2 regions of the Kocuria salina genome follow, and region 2 is predicted to be linked to the other one. Evidence: predicted binding sites of a transcription regulator. Region 2 holds the regulator's gene; the other holds the start of a gene.
What was found. The regulator LexA, encoded in region 2, represses DNA repair genes until DNA is damaged. The targets are predictions, from matches to a motif close to TCGAACANNTGTTCGA.
Positions count from the first base shown of each region.

Region 1 (3,408 bases), on a different contig from region 2:
ACAACCCACAGGAGACAGAACTCCCCCTCAGCAACACCGCTTAAACGACTGACGGCCCGCCGGGCAAGGCGGGCCGTCTAAGTCAATCAGCTGTCCCAGGTCGCCAAACTCGTGACAGCTGGTTCAACAGAACTGAATCAGGAACCTCATGAACCCAATACCAGGGGACTGTTGTGTCCCCTAGTGTACCTGAGGCGCGTCCGCAAATGGACCCCTCTTCACTCAGTCACGCCGATTTTCGGTCACACTCCGCCCCTGACGCTGCCCTCGAGGCCGCTGGGGAGTTCCCCTCACGCCGCCGGCGGGTGCGGGTGGAGCATGAGCAGTCCAAGGCCGTTGTGCTGCGGGCGGTGCCCAAGGGCTGCCAGCTGGCCAAGCACGTCGCCGCCTGGCGCCGGGCCGTGGTGGAGCACCCCAGCCTGGAGTTGATCCGTGCTGATGCCCGGGCGAACCTGCTGGCCGTGGTGGAGATCATCTGCCGCCAGCAGGACCCCGCCTCGCGCACCTGGCGCACGACCTGGGACTGGGTCGCTGAGAAGATCGACCGCTCCCGCTCCACCGTGGCGCGGGCGATCCGCCATCTGCGCGAGTGCGGGCTGCTGGCCGTGGTGGCCACCGGCCGCAGCGCGGGGCGCACCCCGCGCGCCACCGGCCGCACCCAGGGCGAGGCCCCCGTCTACGCCCTCATCCACAGCACCCCTCAGCCGGCCTATAAGCCTGTGGAACTAACTGACACCCCGGTCCCCACGAAGTGGGAGAATCTTTCCCCGCACGCGCGCGAAGAGCTTTCCCCGACCGACGCGGCTACGCCGCGACCCAGCCGAAAGCGCGCCGCGCAGCGGCGCGAAGTGGTCGCCGCCCTGAGCCGTCGTACAGCCCCGCTGTGGCCCCGTCATGCAACGACGGAGCCTTTGACCAAGCGGGTGACCCGTCGGGCGCGAAAAGAGACTCAGCGGGCGGCCGCCCTGGAACTCCAGCACGAGGCCATCGTCCTGCGCCAGCTCACCACCGCCCACGTCACCAGCGTGTGCCGCCCGTTCTTCGAAGCCGGATGGACCATCGCCGACGTGCTCACCGCCCTGGACTGGACCCCCGAGAACACCCGCTACGGCTTCCTCACCGTGGAGGGCATCGACAACCCCGCCGCCTGGCTGGGCGCCCGCATGCGCGCCTGGACCCACCCCGACGGCACCCCCCTACGCTCCCGCGACCAACGCGTCGCCGCCGAAGCCGAACAACGCCGCGCCCAAGCCCGCGCAGCCACCCAACGCCAGGCCACCCGCCAGGCCCAGCAACAGGCCGAGGTGGCCAAGATGGGTGGGGTGGCCGTTAGGTCCGATGGTGAGCCGGTGGCTGTGCGGCAGCCGTTCCGCCAACGCTTCGCCGCCCAGATCGCCGCCGGCCAAGCAGCCGCCGCTATGACCAACACCACCCGTCACGGGGCCTAAAATGCGGATGCAAACTCATCCCTTCGGCCTACACTGGACACATCGGTTCCGACCAACGGACTCCTTCCGCATCCCCCGACGCGACGCGGAGCCCACAGAACCGACTGTTGACCGATCCCCATCGGACAACAACGGACGGGCCCAGCCACTCCCCCTGGCCGGGCCCGCCCCCCGTTAACACACCCCATCCCTCCTCAGCCCGACACGACGTCCTCGTCAGACTCTCCAGCTGAGTACCTTTTCCGCTGGGGAATCGAACATATGTTCTACTGTGATGCCATGAGACAACCAGTTCCGCTCACCATTGACCGCCCCGTGCTGGTCTCTGCGGTCCTGGTCCGCGTCCCGGCTGGCTTCCCCTCCCCTGCCCAGGACAGCTTCGACGACGGCCGGATCGACCTCAATGAGGTGTTGATCAGAGACGTCACCTCCACCTACCTCTTCCGCGTCACCGGGGACTCCATGGAAGGCATCGGGATCTACTCCGGCGACGAAGTTCTGGTGGATCGCTCCCTGACCCCCAGGCACGGCGATGTCGTGATCGCCGTCCTCGACGGGGACTTCACCATCAAGACCCTGCACGTCCGCCCCGACCGGGTCGTGCTGCACCCGGAGAACTCGGCCTACCCCGACGTGGAAGTCCCGTCCCTGTCGACCCTGCACATCTGGGGTGTCGTGGTCTACGGCATCCGCCACCTCCACCAGCGGAAACTGCACTAGGCTGGTGGACGACGGTGATCGCCCTGGTCGACGTGAACAACTTCTACGCCTCCTGCGAGGCCCTCTTCGAGCCCTCCCTGGCAGGCAAGCCGCTGGTGGTGCTCTCCAACAACGACGGCTGTGTCGTCGCCCGCTCCCCCGAGGCCAAGGCCCTGGGGATCAAGATGGGTGACCCTTGGTTCCAGCTGCGCGCCGACGCGAAACGGTGGGGGCTGCTCAAACGCTCCTCCAACTACCAGCTCTACGCGGACCTGTCGGAGCGGGTGATGCTGCTGTTGGCCCGCCACGCGATGGGCCAGGAGGTGTACTCCATCGACGAATGCTTCCTGCTCCCACCCGAGGGCACCGCGGCCGAGCAGGTGCGGTGGGCGCGCCGGCTGAAGGCCACGGTGGCCCGCAATGTCGGGTTGCCGGTGAGCATCGGGATTGCGAGTTCGAAGACGCGGGCGAAGATCGCCACTGAGGCCGCGAAGAAGGTGCCGGCCACCGGTGGGGTGGTCCACTGGGATCAGGCCCCCGACGGGTACTGGGACCGGCTCATGACGGCCCTGCCCGTCACCGAGGTCTGGGGTATCGCCGGACGGCTGGCCAAACGGCTGGAGGCGATGGGTATCGAGACCGTCGCCGACCTGCGCGATGCCGACCCGGTGGCCATCCGGGACAAGTTCTCCGTGGTGCAGATGCGCACCGTGCTCGAGCTCAACGGCTTCCCCGCCATCCCAGTGGAGGACGAGGTCGCCACCAAGCAGCAGATCCTGGTCTCCCGATCGTTCCCGGACCCCATCTGGGATCCGGAGATCGTGGGTGCGGCGGTGGCGGAGTTCGCCCAACGCGCCTCCCGCCGTCTCCGGAAGGAGGGGGAGGTCGCAGGGCGCCTCATCGTCTTCGCCACCACCTCCCCCCACCGGCCTGGGCCTACCCACAACGTCTCCACCCAGGTGCGTCTGGCCGTGCCCACCAACGAGCCCGGACCCTTGGTGGCCGCGGCCCGGGCGGCCCTAGTGCCCAAGCTCATGCACGGCATGTCCTACATGCGCGCCGGCATCCTCTGCACGGACCTCGCCCCCGAGGGCTCGGCGCCCGTCCTGCCCGGGGTGCTCGAGCAACCCGCACCCCTCGGGGAGCTGGTCGACGCGGTCAACCGCCGCTTCGGCACCGGCACCCTGGCGCTGGGCCGGCTTGGCACCCGCTCCCCCGCCACCTGGCGAAACCGGCAAGCTGACCTGTCACCCCGGTATAC
Region 1 covers NZ_SSSF01000010.1:28,843-32,250, reverse strand. Annotated here, with positions in the region: gene E7Z53_RS16935 (hypothetical protein) at 1-44, shown strand, start outside; gene E7Z53_RS16930 (hypothetical protein) at 312-1,448, shown strand; gene E7Z53_RS16925 (LexA family protein) at 1,728-2,168, shown strand; gene E7Z53_RS16920 (Y-family DNA polymerase) at 2,183-3,408, shown strand, end outside.
Region 1: E7Z53_RS16925 (LexA family protein) is a predicted target of LexA. The motif match lies at 1,702-1,717, and genes of this name have one in related genera.

Region 2 (3,408 bases):
CGCTGCCCGACGCCGCCCCGCACCCCGGCCCGCCGCAGCCCGAGGCCGCCGAGAACCCCGGGCGGCTCGGCCAGGAGGTCCAGCGCCTGCGCGAGTGGGCCCGCGAGACCGGGACCGGCGACCGGGACGAGGTGCTCCCCGGGGTCAGCGACCGCGCCTGGCGCCAGGTGTCGGTCACGGCGAAGGAGTGCCTGGGCCGCAGCTGTCCCCTGGTCGAGGACTGCTTCGCGGAGCTCGCCAAGCAGCGGGCCGGTGAGGCCGACATCGTCATCACCAACCACGCCCTGCTCGCGATCAACGCGTTCGAGGGCATCACGGTGCTGCCCGAGCACGACGTCGTGGTCATCGACGAGGCCCACGAGCTCCAGGACCGGGTGACGGGCGCCGTCACCGGACAGCTCTCCGCGGCGATGGTCCGCTCGGCCGCCGCGTCCGCGCGCAAGCACACCTCCGCGAGCCCCGACTCGCTCACCGCCGGGGCCGCCAACCTCGAGGCCGCCCTGATGGGCGCTCCCGCCGAGCTGCTGCACCGCGGCCTCGGGGACGCCCAGGCGGCGGCCGTGGCCCAGATCCGGGACGCCGCCCGCACCGTGATGACCGAGTCCAAGGCCGGTCCCGGGGAGAAGGACGGGGACGCCGGCCGGCAGATGGCCCGCTCCCGGGTGAGCGACGTCCTCGACCTGGCCGAGCGGATCCTCGCCGCCGAGGAGCACCGCGAGGTGCTGTGGATCTCGCGCCAGGGCGGCTGGGAGCCGGGCCGCGGCTACGTGCCCGCGGAGGACACCGACCCGGCGACCCTGCACGTGGCCCCGCTCAGCGTGGCCGGCACCCTGCGGGAGGGGCTCTTCGACGGGCGCACCGTGGTCCTCACCTCCGCCACCCTGTCCGTCGGCTCGTCCTTCGACTCCGCCGCCGGCGCCCTCGGCCTGCGGGGCGAGGGCGCCCCGCGCTGGGAGGGCGTGGACGTCGGCAGCCCGTTCGACTACCCGAAGCAGGGCATCCTCTACCTCGCCAAGCACCTGGAGAAGCCCGGCCGCCGGCTCACGGAGGCCCAGCTGGACGAGATGCTGGCCCTGCTGGAGGCCTCCAGGGGCGGGGCCCTCGGGCTCTTCTCCTCCCGCCGGGCGGCGGAGGAGGCGGCCGAGGCGCTGCGCGGGCGCACCGACCTGCCGATCCTGTGCCAGGGGGAGTCCTCGCTCGCGGGACTCGTCCAGGAGTTCACCGACGACCCGGCCACGAGCCTGTTCGGCACGATGAGCCTGTGGCAGGGCGTCGACGTCCCGGGGGCCTCGTGCCGGCTCGTGATGATCGACCGGATCCCCTTCCCGCGCCCGGACGACCCGCTGGCGAGCGCCCGCAGCCGCGCCGCGGAACGGGCCGGCGGCAACGGGTTCATGTCCGTGTCCGCGACGCACGCGGCCGTGCGGCTCGCCCAGGGGGCCGGGCGGCTCATCCGCGCGGGCGGGGACCGGGGCGTCGTGGCGATCCTGGACTCCCGGATCGCGACCGCCCGCTACGGCGGCTTCCTCCGCGGGTCCCTGCCGCCGCTGTGGACCACCACGGACCGCCAGGTGGTGCTCGGCGCCCTGCAGCGGCTCTCCGTGGGCTGAGCACGTCCGGGCTGCCGCCCGGGGTCTCCACGGACCGCGCCGGGCCCGCACGGGGTGCGGACAGCAGGGTGTCCGGACGGCGGCCGGCCCGGACGGCAACGGGCCCCCCACCGGCGGCGGAGGGCCCGGGTGCCGGGGCGTGCGGCGGCTCAGAGGCTGCGCAGCACCGAGACGACCTTGCCCATCACGGTGGCGTGGTCGCCGAGGATCGGCTCGTAGCGCGTGTTCTGCGGCAGCAGCCAGGTGTGGCCGTCCCGCTGGCGGAAGGTCTTGACCGTCGCCTCGTCGTCGAGCAGGGCGGCCACGACGTCCCCGTTGTCGGCGGCGCTCTGCCGGCGCACCACCACCCAGTCGCCGTCGCAGATCGCGGCGTCGATCATCGAGTCGCCCTTGACGCGCAGCATGAACAGCTCGCCGTGCCCGACCAGCTGGCGGGGCAGCGCGAGGACGTCCTCCACGGACTGCTCGGCCGTGATCGGCCCGCCGGCGGCGATGTGGCCCACCAGGGGGACCATCGTCACGTCCGCCGAGGTGGACAGCTCGGCCACGGCGTTCTCGGCGGCGGGACGAGCGGTCCGGCCCGCCGGTGGCGCCGGGGCCTCCTGCGACGGCTCGGCGGACTCCGCCCCGGCGGTCCCGCGCAGCTGCAGGGGAGTGAGCACCTCCATGGCCCGCGGGCGCTTGGGGTCGCGGCGCAGATAGCCCAGCTTCTCGAGCTGGGCGAGCTGGTGGGTGACGCTGGAGAGCGAGGCCAGGCCCACGAGGTCCCCGATCTCCCGCATGGACGGCGGATAGCCGTGCTCGGCGATGGAGCGCTGGATGGCCTCGAGGATGGTGCGCTGGCGCACGGTGAGCCCGCGGCTGCGCGAGCGTGCCCCGGGGCGGGCGCCCTGGGCGCGGGGCTCCTCGGGGGTGGGGGGCTGGGCCATGGGAGCGTCGTCCTTTCCCGTCCGGCTGCAGGTGCCGCAGCCGGTCTGCGCGGTCCCGGTTCCGATGTCGGACCCGGGTGGTTCGATGGGTCCCGGTCGGCAGGCGCAGGGGATCCGCAGCGCGCGCCGGCCGGGGGCCCGGACCTGTCCTCAGCCTAGGCGACACGCCGTGTGTGTTCAAACATATGTACGACCCGCTGTCGACAGCATTCGCAGACACGTGCTAGACATGGGTCATCGGTATTCGAAAGTATGTTCGATCGAATGGAGGCCCGCGAGGGTCGTCGACCGGACCGGTGTTCGAGATCGCCCGCTCCGTGCGGGAACGTCAAGGAGTTCATGTCATGAGTGCCAGTGCCACCCTCACCGCCGTCGTCGCCCGCCGCCGCGAGTCCGCAGGATCCGCCCGGGGGCTCGGCCGTGCGCTCCGGCGGGCCCGTCCCGCCCGCTCCGCGTCCCGCACCCCGCTGACCCTGACCCGCCGCGGCCGCCTGGTGTTCCTGGGGCTGCCCGTCCTGGCCGGCTCCGCCGCCCTGGTGGTGCTCGCCGTGATCTTCCTCGTCCCCTCGACGGCCACGGCCACGAGCGCACCCGTCCCGGGCTCCGGGACCGAGCAGACCACCGTGTTCCCCGGGCAGAGCCTGTGGGAGCTCGCCGTGGCGGCCGATCCGGACCGGGACCCGCGGGAGGTCATGGACGAGATCGTGGAGCTCAACGACCTGGACAGCTCCGTGCTCGTGGCCGGCCAGCTCCTCGAGGTCCCGGCCGCCTGAGCCGCCCGCCCGATCAGCACGCCCCGCTCTGTACACCCCGATCTGTACGCCCCGATCTGTACGCCCCGGGCGGAGCACTAAACTGTCCGGGTGACG
Region 2 covers NZ_SSSF01000008.1:211,317-214,724, forward strand. Annotated here, with positions in the region: gene E7Z53_RS15735 (ATP-dependent DNA helicase) at 1-1,610, shown strand, start outside; gene lexA (transcriptional repressor LexA) at 1,760-2,458, opposite strand; gene E7Z53_RS15745 (hypothetical protein) at 2,884-3,312, shown strand; gene E7Z53_RS15750 (histidinol-phosphate transaminase) at 3,403-3,408, shown strand, end outside.